Desulfurobacterium sp. TC5-1: one gene and its partner. The protein of the gene in region 1 binds, or shares a complex with, the protein of each later gene. Links are inferred from orthologs where the notes say so. Each region holds a gene or a part of one and is shown in the gene's direction. Other genes may lie near its edges.

Region 1 (15,849 bases):
TGTCGTCCTTCCGGGGACGAAAGGTAAAGATGTTATTAAGGTTCTTGAAGAGAATCCGAAACTGCTTGATTACGTTGATGAGACAGGTTTTAACGGTGAAATAGAAAAGCTGATTGTCGTTGACACGTCGGACATAGAGAGAATACCTGAAGTGGTTAAGGATAAAATAGCGGGGAAAGATGTTCCCGTGATTATTTATGACCACCACACACGGGAAACTTCAGGGTTTAAAAACGTAAGGCTTTACTTTAAGGAAACTGGAGCGGTAACTTCCCTTCTTACTATGATTCTAAAGGGTAAGGGAATAATCCCTTCGCCACTTGAAGCTTCAATAATGGCTTTAGGAATCTATTCTGATACGGGAAGTTTTCTTTTTCCAGGCACGTCCTCCCTTGATCACATAGCGGCCGGTTATCTCTTTTCAATCGGCGCCAATCCGGAAATAATAAAACACTATCTTCCAAGGGAGTTTTCACCGGAAGAGATTGATATTTTGAAGGTTTTAAAGGATAACGTTGAAATTCTTGAGATTAACGGTAACAGGATAGCTCTTACCACTGTGCAGTTTGATAAATACGTGGGAGATATTGCCCACCTCGTCAGTAAACTGCTTGACATCAACAACTATCCTGCCTTGATAGCCGTGGCAGGTGTTGAAGGGACAGTATTTGTAATAGGTCGGTCAAAAACGCCCCTTGTGGATGTGTCAAGACTTGCAGAGAAACTTGGCGGTGGAGGGCATTCGGAGGCAGCTTCGGCAGTAATTCGGGATAAGACGGTTTACGAAGTGAAAGAGAAAGTGATAGAAGTGCTTAAAGATATTGTTTATCCGGCAAAGGTGGCGGGAGACATTATGTCTTCACCGGCACAAACTGTTAGAAAGGATATGACCGTAAAAGAGTGTCTTTCGTTTCTTATGAAGCAGGGAATAAACGCTGCGCCTGTCCTTGATGATAGGGGGATGCTTGTAGGTATCATAAACAGGAGCTTAACCGATAAAGCATATTACATGGGAATGGACGATGAACCTGTTTCAACGGTAATGGAGAGAGAGTTTTCTTGCGTTTTTCCGGATACACCTGTAAGTGAAATTGAGGAGATTATAGTTTCAAACCAGCAGACGCTTGTTCCTGTCATAGACAGGGGTAAAGTGGTCGGTGTCATAACGAGAACGGATGTTCTAACGAATCTTTATCGTGATGAGATAGATGAGTCGGAAAAGTTTTATATGAGGCGTTCATCTTCGCCTCACTTTAAAAATGTGAAACAGATGTTAAAGGAAAGGCTTCCGGGAAAGGTTTATGAACTTTTGAAGAAGGTTGGTGAAGTTGCGACGGAAAAAGGTATAAGTGCTTACGTTATAGGTGGCTTTGTCAGAGATTTAATTATAGGAAGAAAAAACCTTGATGTTGATATTGTCGTTGAGGGCGATGCAACAAAGCTGGCAAAGGCATTTGCTAAGGAGGTGGGAGGAAAAGTTCACGTTTTTGATAAGTTCAAAACGGCTACGGTTACGCTTTTAGATGGCTTTAAGGTGGATTTTGCCTCTGCAAGGACGGAGATTTATCGTGCACCCGGTGCTCTTCCAGAGGTGGATACGGCACCTTTGAAAAAGGATCTTTTCCGGAGGGATTTCACCATTAATACACTTGCCGTTAAGCTTAACGGCAGGGAATTCGGGAAGCTGGTAGATTTCTTTAATGGTTTGAAGGACATAAAGGAAAAGAAGATAAGGGTTCTTCACGCTTTAAGTTTTGTTGAGGATCCTACAAGGATTTTGAGGGCTTTGCGGTTTGCCGTTCGTTATCGCTTTGATATAGGAAAACATACCGAGAAGCTTTTAAAGATTGCTGTTCAGAAAAATCTCTTTAGAACGGTTGAAGGGAAAAGGGTTTACCTTGAGCTTAAACATATTTTTGAAGAGGATAATCCGCTGAGGATTGTAAACCGAATGGAAGAATATGGAATACTTAAGGCTTTTAGCCCGCGGTTTATATGGAACAAAAAAAAGAGGGACTTTTTCGATAGGATAAGGAAGATAATTAATTGGCACAGGTTGACTTTCAGCAGAAGCAGGGTCGATTATCCGATTCTTTACTTTGCCGCTTTCTTTGAAAGTCTTCCTGCAGAGGAGATAGACAGGCTTTTGAAGGATTTTTCTGTTCCGGAAGATGAGGCAAATCTCATTAAAAATCTCATATATCGCGGAAAGCAGCTTACGACAAAACTTGAGAAAGGTAGTTTTACCAACAGTGAGCTTTTCGAGACATTGAAAAGAGAAAAAGAGGAAATGATTCTCTATGTCGCTGCAAGAACTACGAAAGAGGAATTAAAGCACAGGTTGTTGCAGTATCTTAAAGAGTGGAGAGATTTAAAACTTGCCATAACAGGAAATGACCTTAAAGAGATGGGGTTAAAACCAGGCCCTGTTTTTAAGGAGGTGCTGACGGAATTAAAGCACAGAATTTTGGATGGAAAGGTTGAGAATGAATATGACGCTTTGGAAGAAGAAGTGAAGAAAATTTTAAGAGAGAAAAAGCTTGAGCTTGTTTAATAAAAGGCGGGGATTTCCCCGCCTGGTTTAAGCTGTGGCCTTTTGCAGTTCTCTTTCCTGGTGGTTTGCCACGAAATCTTTTGCGTAGTGCTGGACGTAGAATCCAAGGAGAGGAATCTGGATGATAAACCCTAACACGACGAATAGCACCATCAAAGCTGCCTTGTCCACAGGGAATGTTATGAGAATTATTGCAAGTGTTATGTTAAGGTGCCTTACTGCTGATGCAAAAGCAACAACGATTGCCTCTTCAGGCTTTAATATCTTCCTTGCGACTAAGAACTTTGCATATATGGTGCTGAATATCAGCATTGAGATGTAGTAGATGATAAGCGGAATAACGATTACAGGCACGATGTCCGGATGAGAAAAGAGAAGCTTCGTTCTGCTCATTGAAAGGACTAAAAATGAGAGAATAACAATACCGATACTGCTTATTCCAGACAATTCGGGTTTGATTTCTCTGTTGAATGTTTCAATTCCAAACTTCCTTATGAGGAGTGTTCTTATTACAAGACCCACAAGGAGCGGTATAAAGAACACTATGAGAATGCTTTTGATGAACGTAAAGGAACTTATTGTCATCTGGCTTCCGATTACCTTTGGAAGTATAAAAGGAACAGCTACGAACGCTGCAAAGAGCAGGTTGGCAGGAATCAGAAACATTGCCGTTTCGACTTTGCCACCTGAAATGCTGGTCCATGCTGCCGTCATGGCACTTGTCGGGATAAAAGATAGAATTGTCAGTGCAACGAAAAGTTCAGGGTGGTTGGCAAAGAAGATTTTTCCCAGAACGTATGCTATAAGCGGAGATACTGTAAAGTTTACTACAAGGCTTAAAAAGAGCACCTTTGGTTCTTTTAGGTGCTTGAAAACTTCATCTATCTTCAGATTTATCATTACAGGCAGAATTACCAGAAACATCATTACCGAGAGAATCACCGTTTTTGGCACTTTCCATCCACCTGTAAAGTAAACGTTTAAAAGGCCTGCAACGATTGCAGTTACTATAAGATAGTGAACATTTTTCTTTATAAACTGCATCGCTTTAAGTGGTGTTTTCATCACCTCACCTCCTGTTTCTATCTGTTCATATAAATATTGCAATTTTACAATAAATGTCAACCTCTTTGATGAAAGAAAATGGCGTTTTTAGTGGTGTTTCAGAGGAAAAGTGAGGATATGCTAACTAAGAGAGATATTGAAAAGTTTTCCGGTTTTTATTAATTCGTTCAGTTTTTTAGCACAGGTATCCGGAACGAGAAAGCGGACGTCCCTCCCCTGCTTTAGGCGGTTTCTTACTTCCGTTGAGCTTATCTCTATAAGTCTTCCGTTCATTATGAAGATATCTGCCGAGTTGATGTCGTTAGGTTTTTTTAACGTTCCCTCTTGTATTTTTTTCTTTACGTTTAACTGCTTCAGGATTTCTTCTGCTTTAAGGTTGTATTCAGGCCTTTTGACCACGATTATTTTAGCTGTTTCAAGGATTTTTTTTGGTTCCTTCCATTTTGGAAATGTTAGGAAAGAGTCGGCGCCCATTATAAATACGGGAGGTTGTTTTTCATTCTGCTTAAAGGCTTTAAGCGTATCTATCGTGTAAGAAACACCTTCCTTTTTTATTTCGTAATCCCATACCTTAAAGTAGGGTATTTCTCTGACTGCTAACTCTAAAAGTTCTAATCTAACCTCCGGTGGAATTGACAGTTTCCCTTTTAAAGGCTGGATTTTTGCAGGAACAAAGACGATTTCCGAGAAGCTAAAGGATTCAAGGACATCCCGCGCTATGACGAGATGCCCTATGTGAACCGGGTTAAAGCTTCCGCCAAACAGGGCTTTCATCTTTTCTCACTTTTAAACTTCTTTATTAAAGTTACCGGAATCCAGACAAATATGTTTACCAGAAACACTACCAGTAAAAACAGAAATATGTAATTGAAAATCTGTTCTCTCATATTACTCCCTTATCTGTCCGTTGCCAAAGATTATGTATTTTGGAATTGTAAGGTCTTCAAGTCCCATAGGTCCTCTCACGTGTATCTTGTCGGTAGAGATTCCCATCTCTGCACCGAGGCCGAAAACGTTTCCATCTGTGAAGCGGGTTGAGGCGTTTATGTAAACGGCAGCAGAATCGATGTCGTTGAGAAATTTCATGCCGTTTGTATAGTTTTCTGTTACTATGGCGTCGCTGTGGTGAGAGCCGTAGGTGTTTATGTGTTCTATCGCCTCTTCAAGAGAATCAACGATTTTGACGGCAAGTATCAGGTCAAGGTATTCGGCGTACCAGTCTTCTTCTGTCGCTTCTTTTATGTATTCCGGGTCGTAAGCTCTTGCCCTTTCGCATCCTCTAAGTTCAACGCCGGCCTTTTTAAACCTTTCTATCATTTCCGGCATAAATCCGTCTGCTATTTCGCTGTGAACGAGCATAGTTTCCATTGCGTTGCACACACCCGGTCTTTGAACCTTTGCATTGAAACAGATGTTCCACGCTTTCTCAAGGTCTGCAAACTTGTCAACGAACACGTGGCAGACACCCTTGTAGTGTTTTATTACAGGGATTCTTGAGTTTTCTGCAACAAATCTTATCAATCCTTCACCGCCTCTCGGGATTATCACATCTATAAACTGGTCTAACTGAACCATCTCTTTAACGATGCTTCTGTCGGTTGTATCAACAAACTGGATTGCCTCAGGTGGGAATCCTTCAGATTCAGCAGCTTCCTTTAAGATGTTTACAAGTACCCTGTTTGAGTTTATCGCCTCTTTACCGCCCTTCAGGATTATTGCGTTTGAACTTTTTATACAGAGGGAAGCTGCCTCTACTGTGACGTTTGGCCTTGATTCGTATATTATTCCCACAACACCTAACGGAACTCTCATTTTCCCTATTTTTATACCGTTTGGGCGCTTCCACATCTTTATCACAGAACCGACAGGGTCTTCCATTTTCGCAACATCATGGAGGACGTCGATCATCCCTTTTATCCTTTTTTCGTTTAAAAGGAGCCTGTCAATCATGGCTTTTGACAGGCCTTTTTCTTCTGCAGCTTTTAGATCTTTTTCATTTTCGGCTTTTATAAGGTCTCTCTTTGCATCGATCAGTTCCGCTGCTTTGAGCAGTGTTCTGTTTTTCACGTTCGTTGATATACCTGTCAGTTTATAGCTGACCTTTTTTGCTTCTTCAGCAATTTTTCTTATTTCCATTGATATCCTCCTCCAACAGTTTTAAATTAATTACAGGCATTTGCTCACCGGAGGTTGTCTGTGAGGATAAAAATTTTACCATTATTGGCCACTATCTCAACGATTGTTGTTCTTTCTGGATGTGGTCAGACGGTCGTTAACACGGGTGTAACGATTACAATTCCACCGAAAAAGGCAGTTCCAGAGGTTAAGGTTAGTGTTCCTTCTGTCAATCGTGAAGAGGAAGCTTTGAAAGAAGCTGAAGGAAAGGAGCCTCAGATTGAGGTTTCAAAGTATATATTTGAAAACGAAGTAAAGGCGTTTAGAGATTTAACCGGAGCAAAGGTTATTGCTTCTGTACCGCTGTTTGGTCATTTACCGTCTATTAAAGGTGACCTTTTGGTGGTTGAAGAGCCTCAAAGAGTGAGAATAATCATTAAGGATTCACTTATTTTTGAACTTAACAGGGATAGGATTGTCAACGATTCTGTTATAAAGGCGATTGCACAGTCCTTTAACGGTAAGAACTCTCTTTTAGTTATTGCTGGTTTTTCTGATAGCACGGGGACTGATGATTTTAACAATCTTATTACTGAAAGAAGAGCGGAAGCTGTTAAAAAAGAACTTGAAAGCTTAGGTATTCCATCTTATAGAATTTTAGCCTTTGGTTGTGGATCTTCTAAGCCAATAGCGCCCAATAGTACGGTTGATGGAAGGGCAGCCAACAGGCGTGTTGAAGTTTACGTCTATCCTGAAAATATGTACGTTGATAATGTGTGTGGACAGAGATGATGAAAGGAAAGCGGTTTTTTGTAAAGACTTTCGGCTGTCAGATGAATGTTAACGATTCGGAAAAGATGGCAGGAATACTTACCTCTGCCGGATACGAGAAGACGGAAAATTTAAAAGAGGCTGACATCGTCATTGTCAACACCTGTAGTGTTAGAGCAAAGCCTGATAACAAGGCTTACAGTTTTATTGGTGAACTTAAAAAATTAAAAAAAGAAAAGCCTGAGCTTGTCATAGCTGTTACGGGCTGTGTTCCTCAAAGGGACTGGAAATTTATTCTCGATAGATATCCTCATGTTGACATTATTTTGGGCACATTCAACTTTCACAAGATTCTTGATTTCATTGAGGCCCTGGAAAGGCCATCTGTAGAAATACTTGATACGTTCCTTGAAAATGAGGGCGAAGTTGTTCCTTCAATAGAGCCGCTTTTAACCAATCCTTTTGTTGCTTACGTAACGGTTCAGCGTGGTTGCAACAGGTTCTGTACCTACTGTATCGTTCCATACGTTAGAGGGAGAGAGAGGAGCGTACCGCCTGAAAATGTTGTAGATGAGGTGAAAAGACTTGCGGAAAAGGGTGTTAAAGAGGTGCACTTACTTGGTCAGAATGTTGACTTTTACGATTACAACGGTGTCAGGCTGCCAGATTTACTCTACATGGTCTCTCAGGTTGAAGGTATTGAAAGGGTGAGGTTTACAACTTCTCATCCTGCCGGTTTTGATATTTCCATTATAAAAGCAATAAAAGAGATTCCGAAGGTTTGTGAGTATGTTCACCTACCGCCTCAGAGTGGTTCCAATAAAATTCTTGAGAAGATGAATAGGGGATACACCCGGGAAGAGTACATAGAGAAGGTTTTGATGCTGAAAGAGGAGGTGCCGAACGTAGCACTTTCAGGTGACTTTATTGTTGGATTTCCCGGTGAGACAGTTGAAGACTTTGAACAAACGCTTTCTCTTGTAGAAACCTGTGTTTTTGATCAGGCTTTTGTCTTTGAATATTCTCCAAGACCTTTAACGCGGGCGTTCTCTTTTGAAGATGATGTTCCTAAAAAGGAAAAGAACAGAAGGCTTACTGAGTTAAATAACCTTCTGAAGAGGCAGGCGGAAGAGAGAAACCTTGCCCTTCTTGGATCTGTTCAGGAAATTTTAGTTGAGGGCCTGAGTCCTTCAACCAGTGAGAAGATGATAGGACGGACGCGGAATAATAAGATAGTTATAGTGGATAGGAACGATTCTCTCATTGGTAATCTTATAAACGTTGAGATAGAGGAGGCAACACCGTTTTACATGAGGGGTAAAGTAATAAAACAGCTGGCAGGAGTGGAGAGATGGTAGAGGTGTCTGTTATAGGAATAACACACGATAGGTTGAGCGGTCTTCCTATCATTATTTTGGGGAACGTCGAGGAGAACTTTGCAATACCTATCTGGATAGGTGAATACGAAGCGGAGCTTCTTGAAACGCACCTTTTGGGAGCTGTTGCACCGAGACCTTTTCCATACGACCTTATATGTGACATGATTCAGGCTCTTGGAGGAGAGGTGGAGAAGGTAATTATTAATGACTTTGACAATGGAATCTACTTTGCCACCATTGTAGTTAGACGTTACGATGGTGAAGTTATAAACATAGATGCAAGGCCGAGTGATTCAATTAATGTTGCTGTAAGGCTGGGTGCCCCCATATATGTGACGAAAGATGTTATTCAGAGAGTTTCTATTATATCCCTTGACGGTAACCCTCACTACACGAGTGAGCAAAAGGCAGAGTTTGAAGAACTTTTAAAGTATCTTTTTGAAGAGGGAGAAGAAGAGTAATGGCAGTTATGGAGATTTCTGTTGTTCCTGTAGGTACGGGAGATCCGTGTGTTAGTGAATACGTTTCCTATGCTTATAAGTTTTTGAAAGAAAAAGGCTATCATTTTCAGCTTACTGCGATGGGCGTTATCGTTCAAGGTGAAGTTGAGGAGCTGCTTCAATTGGCTCTTGAGATTCATAGAAGGCCTTTTGAGAAAGGCGCTTTAAGGGTCGTGACAGCGATAAAAATAGACGAGAGGAAAGATACGAAGTTAACGGTTGAGGGTAAGGTTAATAAGCTGAAAAAATCCCTACAGTAATTTTATACGCCGAAGAGCCTGATTCCGTGATAGAAGACAAAAGCAGTAATCCATGCTACAACAAGCTCTACCGTTAGTATAAAACCCACCCACTTTTTAGAACCGCTTTCCTGGTATATTGCTGAAATTGTAGCTATACATGGGATATAGAGAAGAACAAAAACTATGTAGGCAAAGGCAGATGCAGGAGTAAACGTTGTTTTAAGCACCGCTGACAGCATCTCTGCGTTTCCGTATAGCGTTCCCATTGTACCTACAACTACTTCTTTTGCAACGGCGCCAAAAATCAGAGCAACAACAGGTTTCCAGTCATTTATCCCTAACGGTTTAAACAGGGGTAAAAGCCATTTTCCTGCCATTCCGGCTACGGAGTGTTCGCCGGCGTATTTAACGCCGGCTGGAAAGCTTGCAAGGACCCATATTATTAGAGAGGCAAAAAGGATAATTGTTCCAGCTTTTGAGAGGAAGTCCTTTACCTCAATGACAGTCTGGTTAAAAACCACTTTTAGTGAAGGGAATTTATATGAAGGTAGCTCTATGAAAAATTCACCTTCCCCTTCATCAATCAAAAATATAGACATAGCCTTTGCAAATATAAGTCCCATTATAATGCCTATTGTGTATAGGCTTAATACAATAAGTGTTCGTTCGTCCCTGAAAAAGGCTGCTATGAAAACGCTGTAAACGGCGAGTCTTGCACTACATGACATCCACGGAATTATCGTCATTGTTATAAGCTTGTGAACCGGCGAGCGCATTGCCCTTGTTGCATAAATTGCAGGAACGTTACAGCCGAATCCCAAGATAAGGGGGATAACGGAAGAACCTGACAATCCAAAGTGCCTCATAAAGTTATCCCAGAGTGCTGCTGCTCTTGCCATGTAACCTGTATCTTCTAAAATTGAAAGGAGTATGTATAGGACAAAAAGAATGGGAAGGAAAGATAAAACAGAACCTACACCTGCCAATACACCGTTGTTTAAAAGTGATTCTATTGTTTGAGGAAAGGAGAATGCTTCTACCATTGCGGGCAGAGTTTCGCCAAATAGGTGGCCTATCCACTCAACAAACGGTGTGCTGAATGTAAAGGTTAACTTGAAAACTGCTGCCATTATGGCAAAAAATATTGGTATTCCTGTAATCGGTGTGGTTATAAATCTGTCAACTTTATCCCTGAAGTCTTCCTCTTCCTCTGCTATGTAGTCTGTCTCAATTACAGTTCTTGCAATGCGGGAAGCCATTAAGAATCGTTCTTTTGGTATTGCCGATGATATTTCTTCTCCCGCGCGTTCATAAAATTCCTTTTTTATCTTTTGAAGAGATTTTGATAAAGAGTTGTATATTCTTGAGTTTTCTGCCATTTCAGTGATTTCTGGGTCACCTTCAAGAAGTTTTATAGCAAACCAGCGCGTATTTTTTTTGAACCGCTCATCTTCTTTTATTATCATAGAAACTTCCAATATGGCTGCTTCTAAAAGGTCAGAATATGTTGGCCTAAAAACTTCTTTACTGATTCCGTTCAGTCCTACTTCAATTATTTTTTCAGAAAGTTCTGAAAATCCTGTGTTTCTATAGGCACTTACGGATACAACCGGCAAGTTGAATATTGCGGATAGTTTTTCGAAATTTATGGAGAACCTCTTTATGTCATCAATTTTGTTAAGTGCGAGTATTGGTTTAACGCCCATCTCAAGAAGTTCAAGGGTGAGATATAGGTTTCTGCCAAGGAGGGTGGCATCTATAACATTTACTACGACATCGTACTTTCCACTAAGCAGGAAGTTTCTTGTTACACGTTCTTCAATCGTGTAGGAAGTGAGGCTGTAAATTCCCGGTAAATCTATCAGTTTTATTTCAAATCCCCTAAAAGAATATTTTCCCTCTTTCCTTTCAACAGTTACACCGGGCCAGTTTCCAACCTTGGCTTTTGTTCCCGCGAGCATGTTCATTATTGCTGTTTTACCAACGTTTGGGTTTCCAACGAGAGCGGCAATGAGTTCTTTTTTCACCGGTTACCTCACAACTATTCTTCGTGCCATTCCCCTTCCGAGGGCAAAACGGCTCTTTTCCACTTCCACAATAATAGGTCCTGGAGCATTTTTTACAACTCGTACGTTGCTGCCGGGAAATATGCCCACTGCGGCTAAACGCCTTTTGAAACAGGGTCCGCCTTTTATCTCTTTTATCTCAACGGTTTGTCCCTCTTCTATATCAAGAAGCGTTCTCATTTTTCTACCCTCAACCTTTGATTGTTAGAATATATTAACTTTTTCTCTGAAAGTCAAGGAAAATCATATTTAGCACCTTCTGTCATCCGTTCGTTGTTTTAAAAAACCACATCAATTATAAGATGTTTTAACTTCTATAAGTAGGGTATAATTTCACCATGAAATGGACAGTTATGACACTTGTTAAAAGAGCTTCTGAAATTCTGTCTGAGAGAGGAATTCCGTCACCTCGCCTTGATGCAGAACTTCTTATGTGTTGTTTATTGGGATGGGATAATAGGGTTAAAATTTATACTGCCTACGATAGACCCCTTTCGGCGGAAGAGGTGGAGGCTTACCGTCAGCTTATAAAGCGGCGGGTTAAAGGTGAACCGGTTGCCTATATCACTGGAGAAAAAGAGTTTTTTGGATTTAGGTTTAAAGTGACACCTGCCGTTTTGATTCCCCGTCCAGAAACGGAGCTTTTAGTTGAAAAGAGTGTTGAACTGCTTAAATCAATGTCGAAAGAAACGCTTAAAATTGTTGATGTCGGAACGGGAAGTGGTTGCATAATCATCTCAATTGCAAAGCTGCTTAAAAAAGATGCGGAGTTTTTTGCTACGGATATTTCCAGAAAAGCTCTTGATGTTGCCGTTGAAAATGCAGAATTACACGGTTGCAAGGTTAAGTTTTTAAAGGCGGATTTGCTGGAAGGAGTAGAAGGAAAATTTTCTGCAGTTGTCTCTAATCCACCCTACATAGCTTATTCTGATAGGCGGGTTGAGAGCAGCGTTAAAATGTTTGAACCGTCAGTTGCCCTCTACGCAGGTAAAAAGGGAACAGAAGTTATAGAACGTCTTGCTTTTCAGTCGTTTGACAAACTTGAACCGGAAGGATTTTTGGCGGTTGAATTTGGGGAAGGGCAGTCAGAAAAGGTTAGAGATATATTTGAAAGAGCAGGTTTTAGCACTATTAAGATTTTTAAAGATCTTTCAGGGAAAGACAGGATTATCGTAGGTTTTAAAAAGGAGTGAAAAATGTATAAATTTGTTATAAAAGGTGGAAAACCGTTAAAGGGGAAGGTTAGGGTTTCAGGTTCAAAAAATGCAAGTCTTCCCATTATTTTTGCTGCTATTTTAACAGAAGATGCTGTTATTTCGAACGTTCCTGACTTAAGAGATACCAGAACAGCTATTTCACTGCTGACAGATATGGGATTTGAAGCAGAGTTTGAAGGAAATAGGTTGAAGGTTGCTAAGGGAACTAACATAAAGACGGAAGCAGACTATGAGCTTGTTAGAACTATGAGGGCTTCCGTCCTTACACTTGGTCCTCTTCTTGCAAGATTTGGAAAGGCAAGGGTTTCTCTGCCAGGTGGTTGTGCAATAGGTGCCAGGCCGGTTGACCTTCATCTTAAAGCCCTTTCAAAGCTTGGAGCTGATATAAGGATAGAACACGGTTACATAAATGCTGTTGCACCGGGTGGACTTAAAGGTGCTGAAGTTGTTTTTGACTTTCCCACTGTTGGGGGTACGGAAAATCTTTTGATGGCAGCAGTTTTAGCCAAGGGAAAGACCGTGATAAGGAATGCTGCAAAGGAACCTGAAATTGTTGACCTTGCTTGTGCTTTGAGAAAAGCAGGTGCGGTTATAGAGGGAGAGGGAACCGACACGATAGAAGTTGAAGGTGTTGAATCTATAGGGACTATAGACTATACGGTTATGCCTGATAGGATTGAAGCAGGAACATTTGTTGCCTGCGTTGCGGCTGCCGGTGGTGAACTTGTAATAGAAGAGTTCCCTTATGATGTTTTAGGAGCTGTGATTGATAAATTTAAGGATGCAGGTGTCACTATTGAAAAGGTTGATGAGATGACCGTTTTTGTTAAAAGCAATGGCAGGCTGGTTGGAACTGACATCACTACGGAGGTTTATCCGGGATTTCCAACTGACATGCAGGCTCAGTTTATGGCTGCCATGTGCCTTGCAGACGGTGTTTCTATCATAAAAGAGACTATATTTGAAAATAGATTTCAGCACGTTCTTGAGCTTCAGCGACTTGGAGCAGATATAAAAATAGAGGGAAATGCCGCTGTTGTTAGGGGAGTGGAGAAACTTATAGGTGCAAAGGTTATGGCTACTGATCTCAGGGCAAGTGCTTCCCTTGTGGTTGCCGGACTTGCTGCCGAAAATACGACAGAAATTTACAGGATATACCACCTTGAGAGAGGCTATGAGAATCTTGAAAAGAAGTTGTCAGCACTTGGTGCTGATATAGAGAGAGTAAAAAGTGATAGACCTTATTGAGGTACTGAATGCTATTTTTTCACAGGAATGAGATTACAGGTGGTGATATTTATCTTATTGCTTTTACTCTTTCTCTGCTTGCCTTTATTCAGCTTATTAAGGTTTTAGTTCAAAAACGTATAGAAAACAGGTTTTTGAAAGCGCTTGTTGAAAGTTTAAGCGGCATTCTCTTTTTTGTTGCGGGATTTTCGCTGTCAAAAGTAGTTTCCAGCCACATTTTAAAGTTAATATTTGAAGATTTTTCAATCCTGATAGGTTCTGTTTACCTCACCAGAGCTGTTTTTATAGCTGAACAAGCTTCCTCCTTTCCCAGAATAATGACATTTTTCTTCCTAGTCTGTGCATTTTTGACTTCAACTTTGAGCCATTTAAACATTTTGAGGCTTGATGAGAATGTTCTTTATTTTATAAAGAAGTTTTTTGTTGTTCTTTCCTTTCTACCGCTGATAGGGACGCTATCTTCCCTCTTAAAAGGGACGCTTCGTAGCATAGCCTTTACGGCCCTTCTTGTTTTTTATATTACCGTTTCAGCCCTTTGGCTTTCAGGATTTATCGCTTTTGATATGAAGGCTTTGATAGGTATAGGCCTGGTTGCAATTGTTAGTCTTTTTTACAGCTTTCTGGAAACGAGGGGTATGGAGTATGCTTTTACTTACTTTGAAAAACATTTTTTCAGGAAAAGAGATGCTCTTATTTTGATTAAAAATCTTAGACTGTTTGTCACTCTGCTTTTTATTGTTGTTTTGAAAGCCATTCTTGAACAGTTTTTTGGGATTGATAAATTTTTTAAAATTTTAAAGAATGTCTATTTTATAGAGACGGACCTTTTGAGGATAAGTCTTTATAACATTGTCCTTTCCGTTTATTATGCGTTCTTGCTTATCTCTCTCCTTAACATTTTTAAAAAGCTTGTAAAACTTTATTTCCCTAAGGAGAGGAGAAGCATAGAGGGTGGTTCTGCAGAGGCACTTATTTTTAACATAGGTATTTTGTTTGTTTTTATCGTTGTTTTGTCCTCTCTCGGTATTACATGGAAGGTTTTGCTACCTGTTGCAGGTACTTTAGGTGTTGGTATCGGTTTCGGTCTTCAGACGATCATGAATAACTATTTGAGCGGTTTTATTCTCCTTTTCAGTAAGAAATTGAAGATTGGAGACATTGTAGAGTTGCCAATTTCTGTTCCAACTCTTGGTAATAGGGATAGGAACGTTTTCGGTAAAATAGAGGATATAGGTATTCTCTCAACTTTAATAAGGACAAACGACGGCGTGGAGATAGCCATTCCTAATTCTAATTTTATCTCTTCTCCAATAGTTAACTTTTCCCATCATGATCCTTTGGTGAGGTTGAGAATTCCCATTGGTGTTGCTTACTCTTCTGCTCCTGAGACGGTTAGGAAGGTTATTCTTTCTGTTCTTGAGAAGATGCCTGGTGTTTTGAAGGCGCCAAGACCTTCAGTTTGGTTCTGGGAGCTGGGAGATAGTGCACTTATCTTTATAGCCTCTTTCTGGATTGATATACGGCGAGATATAAAAATAGAGGAGATACGGAGCCGTTTTTACTACAACGTGTGGAGAGAACTTAAAAAGGCCGGCGTTGAAATACCGTTTCCGCAGAACGATATCTGGTTTAAAAACTCTCTCAAGGTTGAGATTGAGAAGTTTGAAAAAGGAGAAGACAGTTAAATTTCCTTCTCCTTCTTCTGTTCTTTAACCTTTTCTGAGACAAACCTTAAAAGTTCGGTTACGCCTTCACCTGTTACTGAAGATATGGCAAAGAAGGGATAACCTTTACTTTCAAAGTATCTTTTTGCCTTTTCTATTTTTGATTTATCTGTTACTGCATCTATCTTTGTTCCTACAACTATCTGTGGTTTTTCGGAAAGCTTTGGAGAGTAAAGTTTAAGTTCTTTGTTAATCTTTTCAAAGGCTTCTTCCGGTTCCCTGGTCAAATCTGAAAGATCTATCAGGTGTAGCAGTAGTTTTGTCCTTTCAACGTGTCTTAAGAATTCATGACCAAGACCTTTTCCGGCGTGGGCCCCTTCTATGAGTCCGGGAATGTCAGCAACAACAAAAGAAAAGTTGTCAACTTTTGCAACGCCAAGTATAGGCCTTAGAGTGGTAAATGGGTAATCGGCTATTTCTGGTTTTGCAGCTGTGATCCGTGATAGGAATGTTGATTTACCGGCATTCGGGAATCCTATGAGTCCGACATCTGCAATGAGTTTTAGTTCAAGTTCTATCCACCTTTCTTCTCCGGGTTCTCCCGGCTCTGCAAAGTCGGGGGCCTGACGTGTCGGTGTTGCAAAAGCAGCGTTACCTCTACCGCCTTTTCCACCTCTTGCTACGACTAATTTTTCGCCGACCTTTGTCAGATCACCTATTATCTCACCGGTCTCTGCGTCTTTTACTACTGTCCCGACAGGGACTTTTATTATTAAATCTTTACCACTTTTTCCCGTTCTTTTGTTTCCTTCGCCGTGTCTCCCCCTTTCTGCTTTAAAGTGGCGCTTGTATTTAAAGTCGAGGAGTGTGTGCATACCACTATCTGCAACCAGAATAACACTTCCGCCTCTTCCACCGTCACCGCCTGCAGGACCACCTTTAGGAACAAATTTCTCCCTTCTGAAAGCGACACAACCGTTTCCGCCGTCGCCACCTTTAACGTAAATTTTCGCTCTATCAATAAATTT
Region 2 (15,959 bases), 500 kb from region 1 along the record:
CTTGAAAAAAAACATCAGGAACTTGACGACATTATAGATAAAATGGAAAAAAAAGCCTTCCTGACACCTAAAGAGGAAGCAGAACTTGACAGGATGAAAAAGGAAAGATTAAAACTCAGAGACGAAATGGTTATGCTTATCAAAAAGGCTCAGGAGGCTGCAAACAATGAGAAGTGACGTTCTGAGAGAATTTGAAAAGCTACCTGCCCGTGCACTCATGATGGCAACAGGAATTAGAAGAGAAGACATCGATAAACCATTAATTGGAATAATTTCAAGCTACACAGACCTTGTTCCTGGTCATGCAGATATGTACGCACTTGAAAGGTTTATAGAAAGAGGAGTTGCTGCTGCCGGCGGCACTCCATTTATTGTTAGAGTTCCTGCTATATGCGACGGTATAGCAATGGGACATGAAGGAATGAGATTCTCTCTCCCTCTAAGAGAGATCATCGCTGATTCTGTTGAAGACGTCGTCAACGCACATCAACTTGACGGTATCGTTCTTCTAACGGCATGTGACAAAATAACCCCTGGAATGCTCATGGGAGCGGCAAGGGTAAACATTCCTGCAATAATCGTAACTGCAGGGCCAATGCTTGCAGGAAGGCGCGGGAAAGAGAGACTTGATCTCGTTACCCACACATTTGAAGCCATCGGAAAGTACAGAGCTGGTGAACTCTCATTGGAAGAACTCCTTGAATACGAACAAACAGCATGCCCATCCTCCGGTGCATGTCAGGGAATGTTCACTGCAAATACGATGGCTTGCTTATCAGAAGCTTTAGGAATGTCTCTCCCTTACTGCGGAACATCTCCGGCACCATTAGCAGAGAAAAAACGAATAGCTGAAGCATCTGGAGAAAGAATTGTAGAGCTCGTAAGGAAAGGTATAAAGGCAAGAGATATCATGACTCCAGAAGCCTTTAGAAACGCGATAAGAGTTGACCTTGCCCTTGGCGGTTCTACAAATACTGTTCTGCACCTTCCGGCAATAGCTTATGAAGCCGGTGTTCCTTTTGACATTAAACTCTTTGACGACTTAGGCCGAGAAACTCCAAAAATATGCAGCATGAGACCTGGCGGGAAATACCTTATGGAAGACCTCCACTATGCCGGTGGGATACCTGGCGTACTGAACAGACTGCAAACATTAATAGAAGACAACCCAACCGTCTCAGGAAAATCCATTAAGGAAGTAGCAGCAAATGGAAGAATATTTGACGAAGACGTCATAAGACCAATGGACAATCCTTATAAAAAAGAGGGAGGACTTGCAATTCTCTACGGGAATATTGCCCCGGAAGGCGCCGTTATTAAACAGGGTGCCGTTAGCGATAAGATGAAGGTATTCAAAGGTACCGCAAAGGTATTTAACTGCGAAGAAGATGCTATGAAAGCCGTGATGAACGGCGAAATTAAGCCTGGCCACGTTATAGTCATCAGATATGAAGGACCAAAAGGCGGTCCCGGCATGAGAGAAATGTTAGCAGTTACTGCTGCCGTCATGGGCATGGGACTTGGTGAATCCGTAGCCCTCATAACAGATGGAAGATTTTCCGGCGGAACACACGGTCCTTGCGTTGGACACATTTCACCTGAAGCTGCCGAAGGTGGCATCATAGGAATCATCGAGGACGGGGACGAAATATACCTTAACATTCCAGAGAGAAAACTTGAACTTTTAGTCCCGGAAGAAGAAATCAAGAAAAGACTTGAAACCTTTAAACCTCTCCAGAAAGAGGTTAAATCAAAACTTCTCAGGAAGTATGCAAAACTTGTATCTTCGGCTTCAAAAGGTGCAGTTCAGGAAATTTGAAATATAATATAGAGGGGAGCTTAAAGCTCCCCTTTCAATTACTGAAAGAAATCTTTTATCTGTTCCCTTGCAGCTTTCTGAGCATCCTGAAGAACAGATTCATCAGCAAGATAATCGGAAACTTCCGGGTAATAAGTCGTATTTGTGCTTAACAGGAAACCGTGATTTACATAAGCGGAACTATTACCAAACATGTACCATCCTGGGGCAACTGTTACATTTGAGAAATCCACCTCTGTATAGTTACTGAATCCTATGGATTTGGCAAAAGATAAGTTGGATACGTATGGAAGTATAGAATCACCATAGGCAGACTGAATTATCGTCTTGTTTGCAACATTGCCGGCAAGATATGATGGGTCTGCAGGATCAAGAAGCGTTTGGAAAATGCCAAGAGTCACAAAGTAATCGATAGAGTTTTTCTCAACTCCAAGAGTCCCAAGGAGATTCGTTATCATACTGTTAGTCGCAGTATCAAGAACAGAAACAAGATTTGCCGCACCAACGTTTAGAACAGCTTTTGAAATCGTATTATTGGTAGCGCTATCTATGCCAAGGAGAGAACCACCAACGATACTACCGAGAGACATACCGACAAGGTCGATATTCTTAGGAACATCCGGGGTTCCATCACCGTCAATATCAAATCTTCCAGAAGCAAGAGCTCTTAATACAACTCGCGCATCAAAAATCGACTGATAAAAGTTTATCCTGTCACTACCCGGATTTTCGGTAAGGAAACAGCTTCCAGAAACATTCTCATAGCAGGTTGTGTAAGGATTATCGTCTGGAAGCACCCTGTCGCCGTGATATGGAAGGTCTATCGAAACAACAGCGTAAGGGATATCGCCTGTTAAAAGCTGCGCCACCGTTCTATTTGCCCCTAAACCGTGGAGGAAAACATAAACCGTATCATTATAGGTAGAGAAATTTGCCCCATTGAAAATAGAATATGGAACTGCCATCAACGTTTGCTCTGCTATATTAACACTCATAACTGTATTGTTCGTCCCATTAACAAATCCAAGAAGCGGTGCCACAGGACCTGATAGAATGAAAGTTTCTATTCCTCTATATTCCAGAGGAACATCAGTATAGTTCAATCCTCCTATTAAACTTTCCAGGTTATCCGCAACCGTGCTGTTTGTCAAAGCCTCATTTATAACGCCAAAGTCATTTATTGACAATGTCTTGTTCGCTGTTGTAAATGTGAATATTTCAAGAACGTTATCTCTGTAAAGTCCAAACTGAGGAAGCACTGAATCGTAAAGAGGTTTATACTCTTCTCTCAAGGCTTCAAGCTGAGGGTCTAAAAGAGTATCGTTTGTTTCAAGCTCTTTATACATGACTGACTCTAAAATCTCATTCCCGGAATTATCCTTTATTCCATTCTCTAAAACAAAAAGGTACTGATGACCTGCGTCAAGAGGCCTTACAGGATAAAATTTCAAAAAGTCTCCATCCTGCCTGAATGTAAGTTTGACTGTCTCATCCATACCAAGACATGCCGCAGATGTACCATTTGATGCAGCACAAACTTGAAAATCTGTAAGATCTATAAGCTTAAAGTGCCCGGAAACATCAGTTAACGATTTATCGTTCATAAGAGGAACACCAATAAACATGTTAGGACTAAAACCTTTTATGTGAAGAGCATTAATTGCCCTGTAGAGAAGCTTGGTGGCATTATCAGAGGCTTCATCCACCGGTAGAGTCACATTACCACCGTACTGAGACCACATAATATCGTTGGGAAATGGTATTTTTTCGGCAGAAGGATCGAAAACAAGACCATTTCTATCGATAGGTATTTCTGTTCCAGGAACAGAAGACGCATTTTCTGTTTCCGCAAGTTTGGTTCCGCACGAACTAACTGCAACCATTATAGTTAAGAGAGCAATCCATTTTCTCATCACTTACCTCCTCTTAAAATGTGTAACTAACGGTAACACCGTACCCCCACAGATGGCCGTCTGCAGAAAGGGATACACTCCCGTCATCGTAAGTTTCATTTAACTCAACACTTTCCCCGCCTATTTCTCTCTTACTCTCGGCAACACTGTACTGAAGAACCGTATCAATCTTCACTCTACCAAAGTTAAATCCGGCACCTACAGAGTAGGTTTTCTTATCAGCATCAGGCCAGGCCATGTCAAACGTGTGATCCGGAATGGGAGAAGGATCATAAAAGTATCCTCCCCTCAACGTAACAACGTCATTAACAATATAGGAAACACCAATCCTAACCTGTCTCGTATCCTGCCAGTCCCTCACGAAAACTTCCTGAGTTTTACCAAGTATCGGTGTTTCAAAATCAACAATATACTTATCTATCGTGCTCCACCGTGTCCAGACAACATCAAACTCAATAGAAACTCTATCATCTGGCGTATACCTTATACCACCCTGTATCTGTTCAGGATGATCAATCTTTGTCGTAGCATTTGTGAAGTAAGAAGTTCCCTCTACTTCTACAGTGCCGGTAAAGTCGGTTTTCGCTCGTGAACGGTAAGTCAAACCGAGAGTAAGTCTCCTGGAAGGTTTATACATGAAACCGAAGTTGTAAGAAACATTGAAATCATCTGAAAACTCTGACTTAATAACCTTGTTGTTTAAGGATGGTAGCGTTGGAGCGTAAATTCTCCTTTGAGTACCAGCATCGGAACGACCAAGAGAAACACCAAAACCAAACGTTAAATCATCAGTCAATCTGAACGCAACTGTAGGTGTAACAACACCCCTTATATAATAGGACTCGAAACAGTTGTAAGCGGCCGGATTGACTGCAGGGTCAGAATCCCATTTAATATGGAGACCATAAGGAATATAAGCAGCAATACCAAAAGCAAAGTTGTCATTTATTTTCGTTCCGTAACCAGCAAAAGGAACGAAAAGCGTATCTGAAACGTCAGTGAATGAAGCATCGGAAGGAAGAACAACGCTCCCAGTCCCATCAACTGCGGTAAAATCGTGAATCCTTAAAGTTGGATCAAGAATTTCAAAACCGGCAGAAACGACCTGACTATCAAGTTGCATTAAACCGGCAGGGTTGTAGTAAACAGCATAAGGATCGTCTGCCGTAGCAGAGTAAGCACCGCCAAGTGCCGTTTCTGCAGAACCTATACCAAAGGTATCAACATTACCGCCATACGCAGCAGAAGAAACGGCAAAAAAACAGGATAAAAACAGCAACAGTTTCCGCATCCCTTCCTCCTCAAAAAGATAATAATTACAGAGATTTTAGCATATACAAATAGATAGAAAAAGAAAGTAAGAGAGAGATTTCCCCGGTCAAAGCAACCCTTTCTTGCTCTAAACCCAATAACTGCATAAATTTCTCTTTACGTTAGTGCCGAGAGGGTGATAAATGAAAATTACAGGTCATATACCGGGAAGAGACATCATAGAAAACCCTGAGAGAATAGAGAGAACCCTGAATAGAAACCTCGGAATTGAACTGCAACTTACGGCCGATGTTCTTGAAAAAGTACCATTAAAGTTTTTCTCAAAATTAGCCGAAAAACTGGCCGATAAACCGGTAACATTTCACGCTCCGTTTATGGATCTAAACCCGGGCGCCATAGACAAATACATACGGGAGGCAACACTAAAACGGTTTAAAGAGCTGAAACCCGCAGCAGAGATATTAAGACCTGAAGTAATTGTTTTTCACTCCGGGTTCCATCCCCGAAAAATTCTTCCTGTCTACGACAGATGGATAAAAAATTGTGTAGAAACATTTAAAGAAGTGTGTGATCTATTCCCGGAAACAAAAATAGCAGTTGAAAATGTTTTCGACGACGTTCCAGACTACCTAAATGAACTTTTAGAAAAGGTGAACAGAAAGAACATGGGAATATGTATTGACGTTGGACATCTAAACATTTTTTCAAAACTACCACTCGAAGATTGGCTTAACCTCTTTGCAGACAAAATTTTCGAGTTTCATATTCACGATAACGACGGTATAAACGACCTCCACATAGCTGCCGGTAACGGAACTTTTAACTTTCAACCTTTATTCAACTTTTTAAAGGAGAACAGAGAAAACCCGGTAATTCTTACCTTAGAAGCCAAAACCGAAAAAGATCAGATGGAATCTTTCCAATTTTTGATAAACAACTTAGCAGGAGACGAAGATGGAAATAAGAATATATCCCGATGAAGTACTCAAAAAAAAGGCAGAAAAAGTTAATGAATTTGATGAGAAATTAAGGAACATTGTCAACGAAATGTTTGAAACAATGTACAAAAGAGGTGGCCTTGGACTTGCTGGCAATCAGGTCGGCATTCTTAAACGGATAGTCGTCATAGACATTGAAGCTGGCAAAGAGAGAGAAGGGAAAAACAAAATTGTTCTAATCAATCCCGAAATTATCACCATGGAAGGTGAACAGGTAAATCAGGAAGGGTGCCTGTCACTTCCAGGTCTTTATAAGAAGGTAAAAAGAGCTGCCTACGTAAAAGTAAAAGCACAGAATATTGACGGAGAAGATTTCGAAATAGAAGGCGAAGACCTTGTAGCAAGAGCCCTTCAACACGAAATAGATCACCTTAACGGTATAGTCTTCATAGATAGACTTTCACCACTACAAAAAAGACTCGCCCTTCAACGCTACAAAAAGCTTAAAAGAGAATATGAGAGAAAAATGAAGAAAAGATAGGCGGAGGGCGTTTAATGGAAAAAGTCATAATAGAAAGACTTGAAGAGATAAGCAGAAGATTTAAAGAGATAGAAAGCCTTTTAAGTAATCCAGATGTAATATCAGACAGCGGGAAGTATAAGAAGCTTGCCCGCGAACATAAAGAATTGCAACCAATATATGAAACATATCAAAAATACAAAAAGGTAGCCGCTGGCATTCAAGAAGCCATAGAGGTGATGAACTCCGGTGAGGACGAAGAGTTCATAGAACTTGCAAAAGAAGAAAAAAAAGAGCTTGAAAGGGAAGCAAAAGAACTTGAAAGCCAACTGAAAATGCTCTTAATTCCAAAAGATCCAAACGATGAGAAAAGTGTAATCCTTGAAATAAGAGCCGGAACAGGCGGTGAAGAAGCTGCTCTCTTTGCAGCAGATCTATTTAGAATGTATTCAAGATATGCTGAAAGAAAGGGCTGGAAAATAGAAATTCTGTCTGCAAATGAAACGGGACTTGGCGGCTACAAGGAAATATCTGCCCTGATATCCGGAAAAGGCGCCTATAGCAGGTTAAAGTACGAAAGCGGCGTTCACAGAGTTCAAAGAGTCCCTGTAACAGAATCAGGCGGCAGAATTCACACGTCAGCTGCCACCGTTGCAATTCTTCCAGAAGCAGAAGACGTCGAGATAAAAATTGACGAAAAAGATCTTAAAATAGACACCTACAGATCCTCAGGAGCAGGTGGTCAACATGTAAACACGACAGATTCCGCCGTCAGGATAACACACATCCCAACCGGTATAGTGGTAACCTGCTCAAACGAAAGGTCTCAGATTCAAAATAGAATAAAAGCAATGAAAATTTTAAGGGCAAGGTTAAAAGAACTCTACGAAAGACAACAAAAAGAGCATCTTGATTCAACCCGCCGTTCCCAGATAGGAAGCGGGGATAGAAGCGAAAAAATCAGAACGTACAACTTTCCAGAAAACAGAGTAACAGACCATAGAATTAAACTTACCCTCTACAACCTCGAACAATTCTTAGACGGAGAAATGGACGAAATGATAGACGCCCTCGCCGCTGCTGAACAGGCAAAGAAAATAGAGAATTTAGTAACAAAGGACAACCAATGAAAAAAGTAAATGTAATCGGTGCAGGATTGGCGGGAAGCGAAGCGGCGTGGTATTTAGCGCAAAAAGGCATTCCCGTTACTCTTTACGAAATGAGACCTAAAAAACTGACCCCTGCTCACAAAACAGAACTTTTTGGAGAGCTCGTCTGCAGCAACACACTTGGCGGAATTGACGAAACAACCGCAAGAGGTCTCCTGAAAAAAGAGATGGAAATCCTCAATTCACTCATAGTTGAAGCAGCTAAAAAAACAGCCGTTCCAGCAGGCGGTGCACTTGCGGTGAACAGAAAAGACTTTGCAACTTATATAACAGAAAAAATATCGCAACATCCTCTCATAGAAGTTACCAGAGAAGAAGTTACAAAAATTCCTGAAAACGAAATTACAATAGTGGCAACAGGCCCCTTAACTTCAGATTCCCTTTCTCAATACCTAACTGAATTTCTTGGAGAAAAATCTCTTTCTTTCTACGACGCCATAGCACCCATTGTCTATGCTGATACAATCGACTACTCAAAATGTTTCTGGGGTTCACGGTACGGTAAAGGAGGCAACGACTATCTAAACTGTCCAATGACCGAGGAAGAGTACGAACGGTTCTACAACGCCTTAATGGAAGCGGAAAAAGTCCCTCTAAAAGAGTTTGAAAAGGAAGCCTACTTTGAAGGATGCATGCCCATAGAGGAGATGGCAGAAAGGGGAAAAGAAACACTGCTTTTTGGACCTCTTAAACCTGTGGGATTAATAGATCCTAAAACGGGCAAAAGGCCTTTCGCCGTAGTTCAACTAAGGAAAGAAAACAGAGAAGGCACACTGCTTAACATGGTAGGATTTCAGACAAAACTTACCTATCCTGCACAGAAAAAGGTGTTTAGACTCATCCCGGGTCTTGAAAACGTTGAATTTGCAAGGTATGGTAGCATTCACAGAAATACATTTATAAACTCTCCTAAACTATTGCTTCCAACCCTTCAACTGAAGAAAAACCCAAACATTCTCTTTGCTGGACAGATAACAGGTGTAGAAGGCTATCCTGAATCTGCCGCAAGTGGCATAATCGCAGGAATAAATGCGGCAAAACTTTTAAAAGGTGAAACACCGGTATCACCACCCCCTACAACAATGATAGGCGGTTTGTTAAAATACATAACGGAAGCTGACTCTAAAAGGTTTCAACCTATGAACGCAAATTTTGGTCTTCTTCCACCTGTTAAAGCAAAAGGTAAAAGGGTTAGACGAAAAATACAGGCAGAAAAAGCTCTAAAGGATATGAAAAGATGGGCTGGAAACGTTTTATAGCAGCATTGCTAATCATTCTGCCTGCTCCGGCTCACGGTAGCAGGAATATCTATAAGATAAACATAATAAAAATTAGAAAGGCGCAAGAAAATACCGGGAAAAAGATAATCTATTATAAAATAAAGCCGGGGGACACACTTTACGGAATTCTGAGAAAGTATAATTTACCCCTTAAAATGATAGGTGAAGTGGCCAAACTAAATAAACTTAAAAACCCCAATCTTATTTTGAAGGGACACATTCTCAAAATTCCACTACCGGGCGTAAAAAAGAAAGGAGTAAAAGAAAAATTTAAAATAGCAAACAATGTAGTTCCGGATTTTTTCCCTATAATAAACGGCAGAGGCTTCAGAAGTTACAAGAAAGGAATGATTCTACTAAATTCAGGAACGGTTAATCTTCAACAAAATCCGGTAGTAACAACCGGCGGAAACAACTACATAATCGATCTTAACAACAACCTGACGGAGCAGGAAATAAAAGAACTGCAGAACATTGGATACAAAGTAATAAAAAACAAAAATCAGCTCAGAAAGCTCGTTGAAGAAAATCTCCTGAACACATTCGGTTCGTTTGAAGCAAACGGCACGATAAAGCTCGGTACATTTGACAGGTTAACATACCATTATGACTACCTGATATATGACATGGAAACCGGAAGCACAAAAATATTTAATCTTACACCCGACACGCCGAAAGAACTTAAAAACCTTCTATCAGCTTATGGAATCACAGTGGAACAGCCAGAAGCAAAATCTGAAAAAGGAGAATCTGGAACGCTTAAAATTTTAACAGGAACAAATATAGAAAAAATCACAGAGCTAATACACCTTCTAACAGGAGAAAAAGCCATAAAAGATGGAAACGGCTATAGTTTCAACAGGCACAAAATTTTTGTTGTGAAAGAAATGACCTCACCAGAAGAGATAACAAAGAAAAAGATGGCAGGTTTCACGATAGCAAAAGTCTATCCAGACATGGGAAAAAGCATAAGAGAAGCTGTTAACACCATTCCTTTCGCAATACAAAGAATAAAGCTCATAATAGTGGAACCGCCGGGAACTGAAGGAAAGCGATCAAGATTCGAAATCAAAGGTTTTTCCATAGAAACACCAAACAGAACGTACTTTCTCATACCTGGTGTGGAAAAGCCAGAAGAGATTCCGTATCTTATCTCAAGAGGAATCAATCTAATAGTATATTAATTTGTATTATATGTAAGCTTGAAGGGTCGTGTTAATAATTTTATGTAGCCATGAGGAACATATCATGAACCTCTTCTTTAGCCTCAAGAAATCCATTGTGTTGGATCACCTATGCCTGTTGTACTTGGAATACTTTGACTCCCATTTCTTATAGAAAAATGACGGGCTAAAACCCTGCTTTTTAAAGCGGGGATACAGCCCGACACCCCAAAAGGGTATTGACTTTGACTTAGCGGTAATATACCACAAGAATATGATAGAAGCTAAACGCACTAAGGGTTGCGTCAAGGAAAGTGAAACGAGCGATAGTTTTTGAGTTAAACCGTTTGACAGAAGAACAAGAGATAATTCTCGGATACCTCACCTACCACGCTGGAAGACTCTGGAATCAAGCAAACTACCTCATAAAGAACAAGTTAGCGAAACCTGATTACAGAGACCTCTACAACAAACTCAAAGATGAATCCCTACACTTACGCTCCTTACAATCCCGCTGTGCTCAAATAGTCCTTGATGAGCTGTCAAGAGGATGGAATAACTTTTTCAAGTTCCTAAAAGACCCTAAGAAGTTCAAAAAGAAAGGAGTAAGTGTAGTTAAACCGCCAAGCTGCGTAAATCCTGAAATTCCCCACAGAGTGGTAACTTGGGATAAAACAGGATTCAAGATAGAAGGAAGTAGGATAAGACTTTCGCTATCAAAAAACTTAAAAGAATACCTGCTCAAAAAGTTTGGATATTCACCTGCTTACCTATGGATAGAGACAGGGTATAAGGACTTAGAAAACCTCAAAGTTCTCAACATACAGATAGTTCCGTATAAGTCCTACGGACAGGTAAGCTTTAAAGCGGTAGTAGTGTATGAGAAAAAAGTTCCGGAGGTCAAACTGCAAAGTAACAAAGTATTAGCGATAGACTACGGAATATCAAACTTTGCCACCTGTGTGATAGAGAAAAATCCTATTTCTTACATCATAGATGGTAGAGGTCTAAAGACCCTTCTCAGGAAAAAGCTCAAAAAGATATTTAACCTGCAAAAGAGAGTTGATAACCTAAAAAATAAAGGACTGCCGACGATTAAGTTGGAGAGGAAACTTCACAGACTTTGGAAAAGTGTTAAAAACCTTTTAAGAGACTACGCACACAAAGTAAGCAGTCTCATAACAAAGCTTGCGGTTTTAAATAATGTCAAGACAGTAGTAATAGGAAAAGTTCAGGAGTCAAAGAATAAGGAAAACAACCTTCCAGACCTTGTGAATCAAATGTTCAAGCTGTTACCGCACGGGAAAGCAACAGAATACTTAAGATACAAGCTCAAAGAAGTGGGGATAGAAGTTAAGCTGATAGACGAAAGCTACACTTCCGTTACCGACTCCTGCGACGAAAATGCAGGAGTTAAAAAAGAGAGCAAGGGTAACGGAAGAAGGATAAAGAGAGGACTTTTCCTATCACCGATTAAAGGACTCATTAACGCAGACGTTAACGGAGCGAGAAACATCTTAAGGAAGTTCAAAAGGAAGTGGTTTGACCTTGTGACGGGACTTAAGAAAGTAGTAAGGGTAAGAATCTACGAGTTTGGGAAAGGTATCTCCGAATCCCTGCAAATAGCAGGGATAGGAGTAGAGGGCAGCGTGAACCTGCCCGGAGGGATAAGGGTAGGGACAACCTACCAAACTCCCTCAGAAGCCTACGACTTTAGTCGTAGGTAGTTCACTGAATCTTTCGAAACCCTTTAGAGCTTTCTTTGCCTCTACTTGCCTGTTCCTTCTAAAGTTATTTGTAATATCTAACAACTATCATACACCACCTTTCTACTGTCTAAAATAAGTTGTTTAAAATAAAAAATCGGAACACAAAATAAGTAATTAAGAATAACCCACTTTGTATAGTTAGATATATAATCTCGTGATTCTCTATAGCAGGAAATTTATGTTTAAGTAGTAAACTTGCCCCACCAACAATCGGTATTGAAACTATTATGCTTAATAATCTTTTCATAAATTTACTCCACAAAGATCTACCAATCCCAGTTATAATGACGTGCATTATCTATGACTACTTGTATCAGTTACTACTACACCCTCTAAAATTGCCATGCTAAAGAAGCTGCTTCTAAAACATCTATTATAGTCTCTATAGCACCATACTAAGAGACAGGACACATCAAGCCTTTATAAAATTATTAACACAATCATAAAAATATTGATTATTGCTTCAATAAACTCTATAAACAAAATCTACTATAGAATGTTCCGAAGGAACTTTTTTATTTCTCACCACAACTTCAACCGAATAAACAACTCCTTTTCCTCTGTTAGTAAGGTCTATCCGCCTTATAAGTGTAGCTGTTGTACTGTAATCTCCAAAAGAAGCATACGAACCTAATTGAATAGGCTGATTTGTTTTAGAACAATCAGTATATGAACACAACTTATCATCGTCCATCAATTCCATTAAATATGAAGAAACCCCTTTAGCAACTTCAAGCGAACCAGAATACCGTTTTTTACTACCAACAATTATGACATTGTTAAAAAGTATATATAAAAGTGCAGCAATAAAAGCTGAAGCGATGAAGGTTACAATTAAAGTTACTATTAAAACTATACCTTTCCTTTTATTCAATGCTCCTCCAAAAATTATAAATTCATTGGTTTAACGGAAAACTTAATCAGCTTCCACCTATATTGCTGCCAGTTTTTCCCTATGCGAGCCCTAATCTTGGCAGTAAAATCTATTCCTGCATTTCTTAAGCGATTTGTAAACTTATATTTTCTGTTCCTTTTGCCTTGCTGAACAACAATGAAAACAGTAACAAGCTTCAATTTTTTTCTTTCATCAGTAGCAGAAATTTTTCCTATTGCAGAAACAGGTAAATATCTTTCGTTCTGTTCAATGATTCCATCTCCATTTAAATCCCAATCAAACCTCACATCAAAATCTGCAACACAATCAAGTATAGGATCCTGTTGAGATGTACCCTTAACTTCTCGTATCAGCTCTCCAGTTCCAGCGGCACAATAATCTGGAACGTCAACATTCAAAATCTGATAAATTATTCCCCTACAGTACTGAGAGCTGCAAGCAGAAGGAGCAGAGACGGTAAAAGCAGGATAAACAATATAAGTCCCATTCCCTGGACAGGTTAAATAACTTGAAAGACCACTTGCAATAGTTCCATTAACAGATAAATACACCGCTTGTCCAACATGCAATTCTGGAAAAAATTTATTTACCAGAACATTTGCACTGCCAGAAGAACAATCTACAATCTGCCATGCTGACGTTTTCTGGTCCAGAATATCGTAAAGAGTCCTTAAAACCAACTCGTTTTTAGTCATATTCCATTCAACAGGTATAGCCGTTTCGTTTTTTCCCACTCCAAGTCCTGCATTTTCTATGTCCTGCCTTAAAATTTCAAGTCCCAAAACCCTTTTTATGTCGGAAGACTGATATGAAGATTCCTGAGTATATGTTCCGAGAAGCCTCGTGTATACAACATAAACTGCAGACATTACAATTGTAGCAGCAAAAACAGCAACTAATAACTCAAGCAAAGTAAGTGCCTTTCTCATTCTTTTTCCCTTACCACTGTAGAATAATCAAGCTGATGAAATTTACCATTATAATTCCAGCAAACATACACTGTAACTTGTTTTATGTCCAGAGTAGGATCAACAACAACATTAAAATATTTTCCAAAAGCAAAATTTTGATTCCTAAGCTGCACTACTTCGAGATTTTTACCTGTCGTCAAGGCTTCTCTGCAAGAACTGGTTCCATTATCAAGAACTGATGCCGTGATAAAGTTGTAGTCCATGTTGCGAACAGATTCAAGATTTTCTCTTGCAATTTTAGAAGCAGCATTTAAAAGATCATTTTCTACGCTTATCCGATAATAAAACCCTGCAGAATCAAGCAAAGCAATCATAACTATAGAAAAAATCACAAACGCTACCAAAACTTCAAGCAACGTAAATCCTTTTCTCATCAACAACGACTAATCCTCACGTCTGTTCTGTCTATGATTATGCAGTTATCTCCCTGATAATTAAAATCACCTTTATAAATAATTTTAGAAGTAGCATTAAAAGTTCCTTTATCTGTAATGATAACGGGAGCGGTCTGCACAAAAGGTTCTTTTAAATCGTAATTTTTGTAACTTTTCCAGCTACTACCATCCCATATGTATATCAATAACCGATGCTTATCAGGACTAATATATACTTTAAACTGCCTTTTCTGAGAAAAAGCCTTCATTCTCAAATTCTGCAGCATCGAAGCCATCCGGCGGATTTCTGTATTTATTGTATTTGAATCTATCCAGTTTCTGTACTTTAAGATTCCCGCAAAAGCAAGAATAGCTATCAAAGCTATAACTATCAAAAGCTCAAGTAAAGTAAAAGCTCTATTTTTCCATCCATAACAGAAGTTCACCTTTCCCTCCAGAGGGTGGTACAAACTTAGCTCCACTTTCAGGTGCCACACCAGTAAACCAGCCAGAACCTGTATCTGAATTTAAAACAGTTCTTTTGTTTGTTGTATTATCAAATTGTGAAGCTTCACTTTTAAGACTAACTTTGTGAATAGCAGCAGTAGAAAGCTGCACAAGTAGAGAACCTTTCAAATTTTTTCGATCCATTGAATATCTCGTGCAGTTATCAAAGATGCTGCTCCCCGACGCTCCGTTTAGAAGCCATATCCTTGAACGGCCACCAAAACCACATACATCTGCTGTTGGTTCTGTAGTTACAAATGCAACAACATTCAGATCAGTTATCGTTGGGTCTGAAATTAAGCGCTCTTTAAGGTATCCATCATCATCAGTATTCAGTTTTATGTACCAACCTAAAGGCAAAGTTGAAGAAATAGAACAAACTGAGGCAGAAGTCTCTGTAACATCAACAATGGAACTTGCATCAGGTAAACTCCAGTTGTCTCCAGAATGAATCAGAGGAAGTCCATAAATCCTATTTGCTACTTCAGGGTTCGGATTATCTTCTTTATAAAACCAGCGACCTGTACCAAAGAAAATGTAATATCTCCCAAAATATTTACCAACTGCTACTTTTGAAGTTACCGGTGGGATTTTATTTTTAAGGTATATATTAAACTTCCAGTTAACTGGATCGTCACTCCTAACATCTGCAACGATTATTCCTCCTTTCCAGTCCTGCATGTCTGCAAATTTCTTTGAATAACCAAAAAAGACAAAGTCTGTTTTTCCATCATCATTAACATCGAGCCCATTGGTAAAAAGGCGTCCCGCAAAGGCGTTCGGCAGTTCATCAATTGTTACATTTCTAATTTCTTTCCCTGTCAACAAATCCAAAATGTAAACAGAAAGAGGCTGATCAACATCACCGTTATAGTCAGTAGGTCCAGAAGCAAACATAACATAAATCTTGTCACCTTTATTTATTACAGCAGGGCCGGAATAGGAAAATCCAAGAGATTTAGAACTAAACTCCCACAAAAACTTCGGGTTTTCAGGATCTGTAACGTCAAGAGCAAAATAAGAAGAGTAGCCAACACCTGCATCGTTTGGTGGTGGAGCCAACATCTTGGAATTTCCAGGAGCACCTCCAAACCTCATTCCGCCTATCAAAATTACTCTGTTTTTGTAAGTGACAATAAATGGTTTTAAATCAACATAGTAAGTGTGTTCATAATTTGGAGAAGCAAGATATTTCAGGTAAGGAAGAGCATTAGACGGAATAAATGCCCACAATTCCTCTCCTAACAAATCTTGAGATGTTGAGTTAAAACTATCTGTAAGCTTTACAGGGTGAAGGCTGCTGTCAAGGTCTTTAACATAACCGAGTCTAAAAGCGTGAAGCATCCCATCATTAGCTCCAACAAATACA

The links.
Region 2: the proteins of prmC (region 1) and prfA are in contact, whole or in part, in a crystal structure (PDB 2B3T), measured with the Escherichia coli proteins. The link is inferred for Desulfurobacterium sp. TC5-1 from one-to-one orthologs.

What each region holds. Positions count from the first base shown.
Region 1 is NZ_ATXC01000001.1:838,438-854,286, reverse strand. Bases 10,187-12,957 are described here. They hold prmC (peptide chain release factor N(5)-glutamine methyltransferase), read left to right. Parts: upstream 10,187-11,030; coding sequence 11,031-11,885; downstream 11,886-12,957. Other genes in these bases: murA (UDP-N-acetylglucosamine 1-carboxyvinyltransferase), read left to right, coding at 11,889-12,957; H153_RS0104335 (FeoA family protein), read right to left, coding at 10,657-10,872; feoB (ferrous iron transport protein B), read right to left, coding at 10,187-10,653. In the rest of the region: H153_RS0104385 (CBS domain-containing protein), read left to right, coding at 1-2,554; H153_RS0104380 (bile acid:sodium symporter), read right to left, coding at 2,582-3,619; nadD (nicotinate-nucleotide adenylyltransferase), read right to left, coding at 3,740-4,393; H153_RS0104365 (glutamate-5-semialdehyde dehydrogenase), read right to left, coding at 4,508-5,755; H153_RS09915 (OmpA family protein), read left to right, coding at 5,816-6,526; tRNA (N6-isopentenyl adenosine(37)-C2)-methylthiotransferase MiaB, read left to right, coding at 6,523-7,863; H153_RS0104350 (bifunctional nuclease family protein), read left to right, coding at 7,857-8,345; H153_RS0104345 (MTH1187 family thiamine-binding protein), read left to right, coding at 8,345-8,644; more of feoB, read right to left, coding at 8,647-10,186; more of murA, read left to right, coding at 12,958-13,157; H153_RS09910 (mechanosensitive ion channel domain-containing protein), read left to right, coding at 13,166-14,842; GTPase ObgE, read right to left, coding at 14,839-15,849. UniProt on the Escherichia coli protein: Methylates the class 1 translation termination release factors RF1/PrfA and RF2/PrfB on the glutamine residue of the universally conserved GGQ motif, i.e. on 'Gln-235' in RF1 and on 'Gln-252' in RF2.
Region 2 is NZ_ATXC01000001.1:338,240-354,198, reverse strand. The notes cover bases 5,670-8,550. They hold prfA (peptide chain release factor 1), read left to right. Parts: upstream 5,670-6,509; coding sequence 6,510-7,592; downstream 7,593-8,550. Other genes in these bases: trmFO (FADH(2)-oxidizing methylenetetrahydrofolate--tRNA-(uracil(54)-C(5))-methyltransferase TrmFO), read left to right, coding at 7,589-8,550; def (peptide deformylase), read left to right, coding at 5,959-6,483; H153_RS08990 (sugar phosphate isomerase/epimerase family protein), read left to right, coding at 5,670-5,984. In the rest of the region: rimI (ribosomal protein S18-alanine N-acetyltransferase), read left to right, coding at 1-5; H153_RS0101795 (YdcH family protein), read left to right, coding at 1-177; ilvD (dihydroxy-acid dehydratase), read left to right, coding at 167-1,819; H153_RS0101785 (hypothetical protein), read right to left, coding at 1,858-3,732; H153_RS0101780 (outer membrane protein transport protein), read right to left, coding at 3,746-5,023; more of H153_RS08990, read left to right, coding at 5,187-5,669; more of trmFO, read left to right, coding at 8,551-8,890; H153_RS08985 (LysM domain-containing protein), read left to right, coding at 8,869-10,095; H153_RS0101750 (RNA-guided endonuclease TnpB family protein), read left to right, coding at 10,389-11,801; H153_RS0101740 (hypothetical protein), read right to left, coding at 12,307-12,717; H153_RS0101735 (hypothetical protein), read right to left, coding at 12,732-13,667; H153_RS0101730 (type II secretion system protein), read right to left, coding at 13,664-14,083; H153_RS0101725 (prepilin-type N-terminal cleavage/methylation domain-containing protein), read right to left, coding at 14,083-14,529; H153_RS0101720 (PilC/PilY family type IV pilus protein), read right to left, coding at 14,501-15,959. UniProt on the Escherichia coli protein: Peptide chain release factor 1 directs the termination of translation in response to the peptide chain termination codons UAG and UAA.